DNA from 2 places in the Weizmannia acidilactici genome. Region 1 is predicted to be linked to the other one. Evidence: a T-box and tRNA genes for the amino acid it is inferred to sense, from the RefSeq annotation. Region 1 holds a T-box; the other holds one or more tRNA genes.
What was found. A T-box is a leader RNA that pairs with one kind of tRNA and senses whether it is charged. The one in region 1 lies ahead of ileS (isoleucine--tRNA ligase), so its partner is inferred to be a tRNA-Ile.
Positions count from the first base shown of each region.

Region 2: it has a tRNA-Ile gene. The T-box ahead of ileS (isoleucine--tRNA ligase) is inferred to sense a tRNA for this amino acid. The anticodon was not compared.

Region 1 covers NZ_BKZR01000027.1:5,428-11,721, forward strand. Annotated here, with positions in the region: gene GBH70_RS10710 (YggT family protein) at 1-115, shown strand, start outside; gene GBH70_RS10715 (YlmH family RNA-binding protein) at 189-965, shown strand; gene GBH70_RS10720 (DivIVA domain-containing protein) at 1,079-1,588, shown strand; T-box leader at 1,644-1,865, shown strand; gene ileS (isoleucine--tRNA ligase) at 1,960-4,728, shown strand; gene GBH70_RS17220 (hypothetical protein) at 4,715-5,158, shown strand; gene lspA (signal peptidase II) at 5,268-5,765, shown strand; gene GBH70_RS10740 (RluA family pseudouridine synthase) at 5,737-6,294, shown strand, end outside.
Region 2 covers NZ_BKZR01000003.1:104,953-111,246, reverse strand. Annotated here, with positions in the region: tRNA gene GBH70_RS02055 (tRNA-Lys) at 1-30, shown strand, start outside; tRNA gene GBH70_RS02050 (tRNA-Leu) at 36-117, shown strand; tRNA gene GBH70_RS02045 (tRNA-Gly) at 124-198, shown strand; tRNA gene GBH70_RS02040 (tRNA-Leu) at 207-292, shown strand; tRNA gene GBH70_RS02035 (tRNA-Arg) at 313-386, shown strand; tRNA gene GBH70_RS02030 (tRNA-Pro) at 401-477, shown strand; tRNA gene GBH70_RS02025 (tRNA-Ala) at 491-566, shown strand; tRNA gene GBH70_RS02020 (tRNA-Met) at 584-657, shown strand; tRNA gene GBH70_RS02015 (tRNA-Ile) at 665-741, shown strand; tRNA gene GBH70_RS02010 (tRNA-Ser) at 767-859, shown strand; tRNA gene GBH70_RS02005 (tRNA-Met) at 880-953, shown strand; tRNA gene GBH70_RS02000 (tRNA-Asp) at 957-1,029, shown strand; tRNA gene GBH70_RS01995 (tRNA-Phe) at 1,040-1,115, shown strand; tRNA gene GBH70_RS01990 (tRNA-His) at 1,147-1,219, shown strand; tRNA gene GBH70_RS01985 (tRNA-Gly) at 1,227-1,300, shown strand; tRNA gene GBH70_RS01980 (tRNA-Ile) at 1,305-1,378, shown strand; tRNA gene GBH70_RS01975 (tRNA-Asn) at 1,385-1,459, shown strand; tRNA gene GBH70_RS01970 (tRNA-Ser) at 1,463-1,554, shown strand; tRNA gene GBH70_RS01965 (tRNA-Glu) at 1,560-1,631, shown strand; gene GBH70_RS17730 (IS3 family transposase) at 1,710-2,054, opposite strand; gene GBH70_RS01955 (helix-turn-helix domain-containing protein) at 2,170-2,838, opposite strand; gene GBH70_RS17580 (response regulator) at 3,252-3,566, shown strand; gene GBH70_RS01945 (response regulator transcription factor) at 3,563-3,943, shown strand; gene GBH70_RS01940 (1,4-dihydroxy-2-naphthoate polyprenyltransferase) at 3,940-4,863, opposite strand; gene GBH70_RS01935 (isochorismate synthase) at 5,112-6,294, shown strand, end outside.

The sequences.
Region 1 (6,294 bases):
GTTCCGCCGGATTATCCCGCCGATCGGCATGATTGATATTTCTCCGATTGTGGCTTTTTTCGTTTTGGATTTGGCAAGAGCTGGGATTGCGCAGGTTTTCTCGTGGTTGATGTGAGTAAGATTGAACGTTTATTTTTCCAAAAAAAGGGACATGTCTGTTCCTTTTTTTCATTCAAAGGAGATTTTCTATGGATTCAATTTATCAGCATTTTCGGCCGGATGAAAAAGAGTTTGTCGACAAGGTGATTGCCTGGAGGCAGTATGTAGAGGATGCTTATGCGCCAAAACTAACGGATTTTTTGGATCCGCGCATGCAGCAAATTGTGGAAATGATTATCGGGACGCAAAGCGGGATTCGCGTACAGGCTTATGGCGGCAGGCCGGAGAGCGAGCGGAAAAGGATGTTGCTTTTTCCCGACTATTTTTCACCTGAAACGCAAGATTTTCAAATCGCATTATTTGAAGTGGAATATCCGTCCAAATTTGTTTCATTTGAGCATAAGCATGTGCTCGGATCCCTGATGTCCCTCGGCTTAAAACGGGAAAAATTCGGGGATATCCTGATCCGCGGCGGCCGTACCCAATTTTTCATTGCGGCGGAATATACGGACTTTATCCAAATGGAGTTCCGTCAGATCGGCAAAACGACAGTCCGGATAGTGAAAAAAACACTGGAAGAAGCCATTAGCGTTGAAGAGGAATGGCAGGAAAAAAAGGCAACGGTCAGTTCGCTGCGCCTTGATGCGGTCCTATCCGCTATTTACAATATCTCAAGGCAGAAAACGCAAATGCTGATCGGGCGCGGTCTTATAAAAGTGAACTGGAAAACGGTTGAAGACCCGGCGTTCCAGTGCCGGGAGGGCGATTATTTTTCGGTGCGGGGATACGGCAGAAGCCGGATGTTCCGGGTGGAAGGCAAAACAAAAAAAGAAAAATGGCGAATTGTGGCGGGTATATTAAAATAATTTGATTTATTAGCAGGATTTTCCCAAAAAATCGTCGAATTCCAGTATAATAACAAGGAGGGAAGGCAATCTTTTGAAAAAGGAAGAAGGCAAATTGAACAGGAGGTGGCCACATGCCTTTAACGCCGTTAGATATACATAATAAGGAGTTTAGCAAAGGGTTCCGCGGTTATGATGAAGACGAAGTAAATGAATTCCTTGACCAGCTCATTAAAGATTATGAAATGCTGATCCGTGAAAAGAAAAGCCTGGAAGATAAAGTGGCTTCTTTAAATGAGCGCTTGAGCCATTTTACTTCCATTGAAGAAACGTTAAATAAATCCATTGTTGTTGCCCAGGAAGCAGCGGAGGAAGTGAAGGGAAACGCACAGAAAGAAGCGAAACTGATCATCCGTGAGGCGGAAAAAAACGCCGACCGGATCGTCAATGAAGCGCTCTCGAAAGCAAGGAAAATCGCTTTGGAAATTGAAGAGCTGAAAAAGCAGTCGAAAGTGTTCAGAACACGCTTCAAAATGCTGATCGAAGCGCAGCTTGACCTCATCAATAATGATGATTGGGATAAACTGATGGAGTTTGAAGTCGACGCAACGGACCTCGAACTTGAAGAAGAAGAAGTAAATTAGGCTTGACGAAAAGGAAAAAAACCACATATAATGAATTACATTAAATACTGTATATGAAAAAACGATGACAGGGCAGTAGGGTTACGCCAACTTTCAAAGCGAACCGGGGACAGTGGGAGCCCGGCAAAGAACGTAACTTGAATATCCCCCTTGAGTTCTTGCCTTGAACGCCGAAATGGCCAGTAGATAAAAGCGGCCCATCCACGTTACGGATGTCGAGCGGGCATCGTCTTATGCCTACTAGGGTGGTACCGCGGGAAACCTTCTCGTCCCTATTTTTGGGGATGGGAAGGTTTTTTTAATGGATTTTTGGCAAGGATGAACCTAACGGAAAATTCTAAATTGCATTACAAGAAGGCAGGAGGATCAGAATGGATTATAAAGACACACTATTAATGCCAAAAACAGACTTCCCGATGCGCGGAAATTTGCCGAAAAAAGAACCGGAAATCCAGGCAAGGTGGGAAGAAATGAACATCTATGAAAAAGTGATGAAACGTACGGAAGGCAGGCCGCTGTTTGTCCTTCATGACGGGCCTCCGTACGCAAACGGCGATCTCCATATGGGCCATGCGTTAAACAAAACATTAAAAGACATCATCAACCGCTATAAATCAATGTCCGGCTACCATGCGCCGTATGTGCCGGGCTGGGATACGCACGGGCTGCCGATCGAGCAGGAGCTGACGAAAAAAGGCGTGAACCGGAAAGCCATGTCGGTTGCCGAATTCAGGAAGCTCTGTGAAGAATATGCCTATGAACAGATTGACCGCCAAAGAAAAGCGTTTAAACGCCTTGGCGTGCGCGGCGATTGGGAACATCCCTATTTGACGCTGCGTCCGGCATATGAAGCCGAGCAGATTAAAGTATTCGGCGAGATGGCGAAAAAAGGCTATATTTACAAAGGCCTAAAGCCGGTTTACTGGTCCCCTTCGAGCGAATCGGCGCTTGCGGAAGCGGAGATCGAATATAAGGACATCAAATCGCCTTCCATTTATGTTGCTTTCGACGTGAAAGACGGAAAAGGCGTCCTGGACACAGATACGAAAATCGTCATCTGGACAACGACCCCGTGGACGATTCCGGCAAACCTTGGGATTGCCGTGAATCCGGATATCAACTATGTCGTTGCAAAAGTAAACGGGCAAAAATACCTTGTTGCCGAAGCCTTACTGGAAGAAGTCAGCGGGGTGCTGGAATGGGAAAATGCGGAAGTGGTTCAAACCGTTCCGGGAAAAAATTTGGAATATATTGTGGCAAAACATCCGCTTTACGGCCGCGACTCGCTTGTCATGCTCGGCGACCACGTTACCACCGACAGTGGTACCGGCTGCGTCCACACCGCCCCCGGACATGGGGAAGACGACTTCATCGTTGGCAAAAAATACGGGCTTGATGTGCTTTGCCCGGTTGATGACAAAGGTATGATGACAGAAGAGGCACCGGGATTTGAAGGCTTGTTTTACGACAAAGCGAATAAACCGATTTGCGAAGCATTGGAAAAAGCGGGTGCGCTGTTGAAACTGAAATTTTTGACGCACTCGTATCCACATGACTGGCGGACGAAAAAACCGGTCATTTTCCGGGCGACATCGCAATGGTTTGCCTCTATTGACATGTTCCGCGATGATATTTTGGAAGCCATCAAAGATGTAAAATGGACGCCGGTTTGGGGCGAAATCCGCATGCATAATATGATCCGAGACCGCGGCGACTGGTGTATTTCCCGGCAGCGTGCGTGGGGCGTGCCGATTCCGGTATTTTACGCGGAAAACGGCGAAGCGATCATCACGGAAGAAACCATCCAGCACGTATCCGATCTGTTCCGCCAGTACGGATCCAATGTCTGGTTCGAACGGGAGGCGAAAGACCTGCTTCCGGAAGGATTCACGCATCCGGGCAGCCCAAACGGCATTTTTACAAAAGAAACGGATATTATGGATGTTTGGTTCGACTCCGGATCTTCGCATCAAGGCGTTTTGGCTTCTCAGGAAGGTTTAAAACGCCCGGCTGATTTGTATCTTGAAGGTTCAGATCAATACCGCGGCTGGTTTAACTCTTCCCTGATTACCGGTGTTGCTGTAACAGGGCGCGCTCCGTACGACGGTGTTTTAAGCCACGGCTTTGTACTTGACGGGGAAGGCCGCAAAATGAGTAAGTCGCTCGGCAACGTCATTTCCCCGGGAAAAGTGGTCGACCAGCTTGGGGCAGACATTATCCGCCTGTGGGTCGCATCAGTTGACTATCAGGCTGATGTCCGCATCTCCAATGATATTTTGAAACAAGTGTCAGAAGTTTACCGGAAAATCCGCAATACGTTCCGTTTCATGCTCGGGAACCTGAACGATTTTGATCCGGCAAAAAATAAGGTTGCTTACGAAGACCTGCGCGAAGTCGACCAATTTATGCTTGTGAAATTGAACAAACTCGTAAAAGAAGTGCGCGATGCTTATGAACATTACGAGTATGCAACCATTTACCATGCCGTCAACAATTTCTGCGCAGTCGACCTCAGCTCGTTCTATATGGATTTTGCAAAAGACGTGCTGTACATTGAACTGGCGGATAATCCGGAACGCCGTGCAATGCAAACCGTTTTGTACGAATGTCTCATTGCATTGACAAAATTGCTTTCACCGATTTTGCCGCATACAGCTGATGAAGTTTGGCAGTATATCCCGGGCGTCACGGAAGAAAGCGTGCAGCTCACCGATATGCCTGAATATGTCGATTATCCGAATGCTGCAGAACTGGAAGAAAAATGGAATGCCTTCATGGCGCTGCGGGATGATGTCCTGAAAGCATTGGAAGAAGCACGGAATGCAAAAGTGATCGGGAAATCGCTGACCGCAAAAGTAACTTTGTATGTCAATGATGAAACAAAAGCGTTGCTGGACAGCATTTCGGAAAGCAAAAAACAATTGTTCATCATCTCCGGGTTTGAAGTGGCGGGTTCGCTTGATGAAGCGCCGGAAAATGCTTTAAAATTGGAACATGCCGCGATTATTGTGGAAAAAGCGGAAGGCGAAACGTGCGAACGCTGCTGGGTTGTTACACCTGATGTCGGCCATGACCATGATCATCCAACCCTTTGCCCGCGCTGCGCATCTGTCGTGAAAACGTTGAATGCGCAAGTGTGATTTCGGTGAAGCCGGTGCTGCTTCTATTACGGGTGCAGCGCCGGTTTTTTATGCTGGAAAAACAGCTTACCATTACATGATTTTGTTACTTTTAGTAAACGTTTTTCCGAAAATCCGCCGGCAGCCCGGGAATGCTAAAAGCAACAACCTGAATGGGGGGCTGGGCGAATTGGGCAATGAGATCGAGACGTTACTGCAATCCCTGAAAGAAGAATTAAGCGCTTATGAATCGAAGCACGAGGTTGTGCAAAGCTTGATTCAAGAAGAACAAAAAGATATCGAAACGGCTTTATCCAGAATCAATACCGTGGATGAAGACGCAATTCCGCAGGAGTGGCTGCAGGAAATCCCGACGCTTCTGTCGCCGGCGGACTGGCAGAATATCTGGGTGTATGGAAAAGTACCCGTCCCATATGACATATTCCATTAGTCCTTTTCTTTTCGCTGCCCTTTGTTTATGGTAAAATGCAGAAAGAAAACATGCGGCCGGCGGCAAAGTAAGTCGTGCGGCCACACAAACAGGGGCGGAGGAAAACCAATTGTTTATTTTATATTATGCTATTGCACTCATTGTAATCGGCATTGATCAGCTGACAAAATGGCTTGTCTTAAAAAATATGTACATCGGGGAGAGCATCGAAGTCATCCCGAACTTCTTTTTTATTACATCGACACGCAACACAGGCGCTGCCTTCAGCATACTGGAAGGGCAAATGTGGCTGTTTTATGTGATTACTGTGGCCGTGGTTGCCGGTATTATTTATTACATCCAAAAATACGCCAAAAACAGGTTATTGCTCGGCATCAGTCTCGGGCTCATTTTGGGCGGTGCGGTAGGCAATTTTATCGACCGCCTGTTCCGCAGCGAAGTGGTCGATTTTGTCCATTTGCGCTTCGGCAGCTACGATTTTGCCGTTTTTAACGCGGCTGATTCCAGTTTAACCATTGGCGTTGTGCTGTTATTTATTTTTATGCTTTTTGATGAGAGGAAGACAAAGGAGAAAATTGATAGAAAAAATGGACCACACCGTTCTTGAACATGAAGCAAATGAAAGGCTTGATAAAATCGTTTCCTCCATGCAGGAAGAATGGTCGAGATCGCAAGTCCAGCAATGGATCAAAGATGGAAATGTAATCGTAAACGGGAAGAAAGAAAAAGCGAATTACAGATGCGCCGCGGGGGACATTATCGGGGTGGAAGTGCCTGAACCGGAAGTGCTTGATATTCTGCCGGAAAATTTGGATCTTGATATTTACTATGAAGATGTTGATGTGCTTGTCGTCAACAAGCCAAAAGGCATGGTTGTCCATCCATCAAACGGGCACATCTCGGGAACGCTTGTGAACGGCTTAATGTACCATTGCAAAGATTTATCGGGTATTAACGGCGTGCTCCGCCCCGGCATTGTCCATCGCATTGACAAAGACACATCAGGGCTTTTAATGGTCGCCAAAAACGATATGGCACATGAAAAACTGGCGGAGCAGCTAAGCAAAAAAACGGTAACGCGCAAATATTATGCGCTCGTCCACGGCAATATCCCGCATGATGCAGGGACGATTGAT
Region 2 (6,294 bases), on a different contig from region 1:
TCGCAGGTTCGAATCCTGCATGGCTCACCATTTCCGCGGGTGTGGCGGAATAGGCAGACGCACCAGACTTAGGATCTGGCGCCGTAAGGCGTGGGGGTTCGACTCCCTTCACCCGCACTGTTTGCGGAAGTAGTTCAGTGGTAGAACACCACCTTGCCAAGGTGGGGGTCGCGGGTTCGAATCCCGTCTTCCGCTCCATATATCCCGCCGGGGTGGCGGAATAGGCAGACGCACAGGACTTAAAATCCTGCGGTAGGTGACTACCGTACCGGTTCGACTCCGGTCCTCGGCATCATTAACATTATAAAATATGCGCCCATAGCTCAATTGGATAGAGCGTTTGACTACGGATCAAAAGGTTAGGGGTTCGACTCCTCTTGGGCGCGTTTTAATTTCCTTCCGGGAAGTAGCTCAGCTTGGTAGAGCACGTGGTTTGGGACCATGGGGTCGCAGGTTCGAATCCTGTCTTCCCGACCATGATGACAAAAAAGGGGCCTTAGCTCAGCTGGGAGAGCGCCTGCTTTGCACGCAGGAGGTCAGCGGTTCGATCCCGCTAGGCTCCACCAAATATAGATTGGATAATGGCGGCGTAGCTCAGCTGGCTAGAGCGTACGGTTCATACCCGTGAGGTCGGGGGTTCGATCCCCTCCGCCGCTATGTTTCCGGACCTTTAGCTCAGCTGGTTAGAGCAGACGGCTCATAACCGTCCGGTCGTAGGTTCGAGTCCTACAAGGTCCACCATTTATATTTTTTTTGAATTCGTTACGGAGGAATACCCAAGTCCGGCTGAAGGGATCGGTCTTGAAAACCGACAGGCGGGTTACACCGCGCGGGGGTTCGAATCCCTCTTCCTCCGCCATATCATTGTTATCTTATTATCGCGGGGTGGAGCAGTCTGGTAGCTCGTCGGGCTCATAACCCGAAGGTCGCAGGTTCAAATCCTGCCCCCGCAATTTGGTCCCGTAGTGTAGCGGTTATCACGCCTGCCTGTCACGCAGGAGATCGCGGGTTCGATTCCCGTCGGGACCGCTTCATTTTTGGCTCGGTAGCTCAGTCGGTAGAGCAAAGGACTGAAAATCCTTGTGTCGGCGGTTCGATTCCGTCCCGAGCCACCATTTAGATATAATTTAAAATTACATGCGTATGGCGGTTGTGGCGAAGTGGTTAACGCACCGGATTGTGGCTCCGGCATTCATGGGTTCGATTCCCATCATCCGCCCTTTCATGCGGGTGTAGTTTAGTGGTAAAACCACAGCCTTCCAAGCTGTTGTCGTGGGTTCGATTCCCATCACCCGCTCCATTACGGGCCTATAGCTCAGCTGGTTAGAGCGCACGCCTGATAAGCGTGAGGTCGATGGTTCAAGTCCATTTAGGCCCATTCCATTCCGCAGTAGCTCAGTGGTAGAGCAATCGGCTGTTAACCGATTGGTCGTAGGTTCGAATCCTACCTGCGGAGCCATATGGAGAAGTACTCAAGTGGCTGAAGAGGCGCCCCTGCTAAGGGTGTAGGTCGCGATTAGCGGCGCGAGGGTTCAAATCCCTCCTTCTCCGCCATTCATGGCCCGTTGGTCAAGCGGTTAAGACACCGCCCTTTCACGGCGGTAACACGGGTTCGAATCCCGTACGGGTCATATTAGAAAATAGGGCTGTTTCAGTATTAATCTGAACTGCCCCCTGTCAAGTGGACAGTAGAAATAATAAAAAAATATCTAAACGGCTTTAGCTCTATATTCCATGAGGCTAAGGCCGTTTAGTCTTTTTTGATACCTTTCATAATTATAAAAATGGACGTACTCATCAATCGCAAGAGATAATTCTTCAAATGTCTGATACTTATGTAAATATTTCCTCTTTTTTCGAATAACAAATTGTATACCGGCAACTTTCATCAGTCTGTAAATACGTTTGTGATTGAAGAGCTGACCAAGCTTTCGATTTATATTCAAAGCCGTTCGACGGTAACCATAGATGCCGTCCACTTTCTCATGGAGAACTTTCATCTCTTTTATGATTTCTTTATTCTGAAGTTCTCGGGAGGAAGACGAACGTTTCAACCACTTATAGTAAGCAGCTCGTGAAATACCTGCGATTTCACATAATAAGATAATGCTTCGGTGCTCTTTCTCATGAAGTTCCCGGATACATACTTGTCTTCAAATCGGATTTGGTTTATTTTCGCCTCCTTTCGATTTCCTCTAACTTTTTTAAAAATAGATTCTCCGCACGTAAGCGTTCATTTTCTCTTTCTAACTTTTTCATCTCCCGTTTCATTTTCTTTTCTGGAGATAACTCTGCTTCTTCTTTTTTTCTTCCTCGTTTGTCTTTAAGCGCTTCTTCCCCACCATTTCCATACTTCTTCACCCATTGATATACTGGTTGATAAGAAACTTCATAAGTTTCTGCTGTTTTTTTATAGTCTTTTCCGTTCCTCAAACAATCAAGCACAATTTGTATCCGTTCATTCCAAGTCGTTTTTCTTCCTTTAGTCATAGAGCTTGTCTTTCCTTTCGACGTATCCTTTAATTCTCTATGGCTATTATACTCCTTAATCCATCGTTGAAGTACTGATCTACTTGAAATACCATATTTCCTAACAATCTCGTACTGTGAGAATTCACCAGATAAATAATCTTTTACAGCTGCTTCCTGAAGTTCTTTGGTATAACCTTTCCAAGTATTAGCACGTTCTAAACCCGCTTTTCCAAATTCCTTCAACCATTGTCTTAAAGAATATTTAGTAATTTTATACCTTTTACAAAGCTCTTGAATGGTACATTCTCGATTTTCATATGCAAGTAAAACTTCAAGCTTGAACTCTGTAGTATATTGCTTATACATAGAAAAACTCCCCTAAGGTAAAACAGATTTTTTATTTTTTAATCTGTCTACCTTAAGGGGAGCATATCAAACTGAGACAGTCCTTTTTTAAGATTTTATAAAGACATTTTGTTTTCTTTTTCTTGGTGAATACCAGCTCCTTTCCAAAATTATTCAAACTGTCCTTCAAAAATCCGATGAAACCCGTCACCCCGGTGCACTGTCTCCCATAGATGGCTCATATACACAGCAGCGAATTGCCTTAGAAACCAAGAGCTGATTCCCTTTGATTCGCCAAAGCCTCCGCTTTAGGATCAACCTGTGTACGTTCTTCGTATTAAGAACATTCAGATGTTTTGCGGAAAAGGAATTCGTCATCGAGGTCCTGTTTTAACGCTCGATTAGTTCCAATACCAGACAGAGATAAAGGGAGTTTGGAATGGGAAGAGTATTTGTTTACGGATGACGCCGTATTCATGCGGATGCAATTGAGAGACATGATTACAAAAGCCGTGTATGAAGTAAAAAACGGACAGACTGCGGTTGAAAAGTATGCGAAGCTGAATCCGGACCTTGTTACGATGGCGGGGGATTCCCTTATTCATTGCAGCGGCATCCAGCCTGTTTTTCGCTTAATCAATGATTTTACAGACGGAAAAATGGGCATCAGCCAACTTCTTTCAAAACTATTTGACCTTCTGCTTGGAAATATAGAAAGTTCTTGGTTATGCGGGGAAAATCGAAGATGAAGCGTATCAAATCCAAAAAACGAATATGCCTGCGCTGCTGGGAGAAACATTTTATATCGGCGAAGGTATTTTGGGGCAGGCGATGGCTTTGGAGAAAGAAACGGTTTGGCAGCATATCCGGATTTCCGTTAACGCCGAGGGAAAAAGATGTGCTTTATTTGGTGCTTGAACGCTGCAATAACCAGGAAGTTGGGGATTATTTGAATATCAGCGTCAATACGGTGAAGAACCACATCCCAAACATTTACAGAAAATCGGACCGCGTCCAGGCGATTGCGAAAGTCTACCGGACAAAGTACGGGCAGGTAGCTATAAAAACGGCGGGAGTATGCCAACAGCATGATCCCCGCCGCTTTTTTTGTTTTGATGGTATTTAGAAAAAGTGGTCGACTAAAAAGCTGATGGACAAAAGCAGCCCGAAAATGGTATTCGTTTGTGCCGTCGCTTTCATGGCAGGCAGCATTTGGATCGGTTCGCTTTTTCCGATAAATCCTTTAATGGCACGGACCGGTTTCGGCGCGCTGACAAGCACGAGCAGCACCCACGGGGTCACAACGCCGAATAAGACGAGCCCGACCATCCACAGGTAGGAAAGGGCAAACATCACGGCTAAAAGGATGATGGCGCCTTTCCGCCCGAGCAGGATCGCAATCGTTTTTCTGCCGTTTGCTTTGTCGCCGTCCAAATCGCGGATGTTATTGGACAGCATGATCGCACCGATTAGAATCATAATCGGAATCGAGACAAATACAATCGGCCATGTAATCGTTTTTGTCTGAATAAAAAATGATAGTAATATAATAATGACACCCATGAAAAAGCCTGAAATCAGTTCACCGAGCGGGGTGGATGAAATCGGGAAAGGCCCTGCCGTATAAAGATACGCAACAAGCATGCAGACAGACCCGATAAGTGCAATCCACCAGGAGCTTTCCGCGCAAATATAGGCGCCGAACAAAATGGCCGCGCCAAAAAACGCAAGTGCTAAATGCAGCACGGTTTTTGGCTTTACGTCGTTTCTGACGATCGCCCCACCGATCCCGACGGAATGCTCATTGTCGAGACCACGCTTAAAATCGTAATATTCATTAAACATATTGGCCGCAGCCTGAATTAAAAGTGTTGCCACCATCATAGCCGCAAACAGCATCAGATCTATGCGGGTTTTGCCCAAAGCCAGCACTGTACCAAGGATCACGGGCACAAATCCGGCCGTTAATGTATGGGGACGCGTCAATTGCCACCAAATCCGCCAGCCTTTATCAGGGTGGATTGCCGGAGAAGATTGCGCATTCATCATCTTTCTCTCCTTTATCTTTCTATCAAAAAATATATGACAAAATTAGTACATTTAAAGTTTAGGTAAATAATCATAAAGTGTCAATGTATTTGTAACAGAATCTTATTTTAAGCCGTTTTGCTGAATTCGGTTGACGGATTCTATATAATAGAGAAGGATATGTTCACAAAAATGTAATGTTTCTGCTCCGGAATACTGGAATAGATGGATTGGCCTTAAGTATGATTTTGTTTGGAGGAGATCTTTTGGCTAAAAATAACTCATATATATTAAAGGAGAAAAATCCGCCGGTCCAAAAACTGTACAGCAAGGTGGTGAACTGCCAAGCGGTGCCCGGACCATTTCAATTATTTAATGCGGGCGCTCATCTCTTTTACGGAAACCGGTTTTATTGGCAGGATCCACAGCGTGAAATTGTATTTATCGGATTCGGCGATGTGCGCACCTTTCGCGTCACGGAAGCGGACGGTTTTGCGCAGATTGAAAAAGAATGGAATGAACTGGCGGGACGGATGGAAATTGATCAGGAAATCCAGGAAATGGGGACAGGCCCGCTTCTTTTCGGCGGTTTTGCGTTTGATCAGACGCTCGGAAAACGGGAATGGGCAGCATTCGGGCAGGGGATATTCCGCATTCCGCAAATTCTTTTTACCTTTAAAAAAGATGCGGTCTACCTCACCGTAAATGCAATTTCAAATGGACAGGACCTGCCAGGCGGCATGCGGGGAGCGGAAGAAACCGCACGCAGGCTTTTAACAAAAAGTCCTCGTGATCCGGCTCTTCCGAAAGTAAAATATGTGCGGGAAATCAGCGCGGCAAAATGGAAAGAAAGTGTCGCGAATGCGGTAAGACTCATTCAAAAAGGTGAAATGGATAAAGTCGTGCTCGCAAGAAAAATGGAGATGGCTTATGACGGTGCCGTGAACCCTGATGCTGTGCTTTTAGCTTTGTCCGAACAGCAGCATGAAAGCTATTTGTTTGTGCTGGAAGAGGAAAATGAAAGTTTTGTGGGGGCCTCGCCGGAAAGACTGATCAGGAAAACGGACCGTGAAATTTTATCGACTTGCCTGGCCGGTTCGATCAAACGGGGCCGGGATGAAGCAGAAGATCTGAAATTGGGCGGAATGCTGCTTTCAGATAAGAAAAATTTAAACGAACACCGTTTTGTCGTTTCTATGATCCAAAATGTGCTCGCACCTTTTTGCAGCGAACTCATTGTGCCGGATGCGCCGGTATTGATGAAAATGCGCGATATCCAGCATTTGTACACGCCGGTAACGGGCACGGTTAAAGATAAAGAAACGACAATTTTTAAATTGGCAAAAGCGTTGCACCCGACGCCTGCCCTCGGGGGAATCCCGCGGAAATGCGCCTTGGAAGCAATCCGCCGCCTGGAAAAAATGGATCGGGGGCTTTACGGGGCGCCGC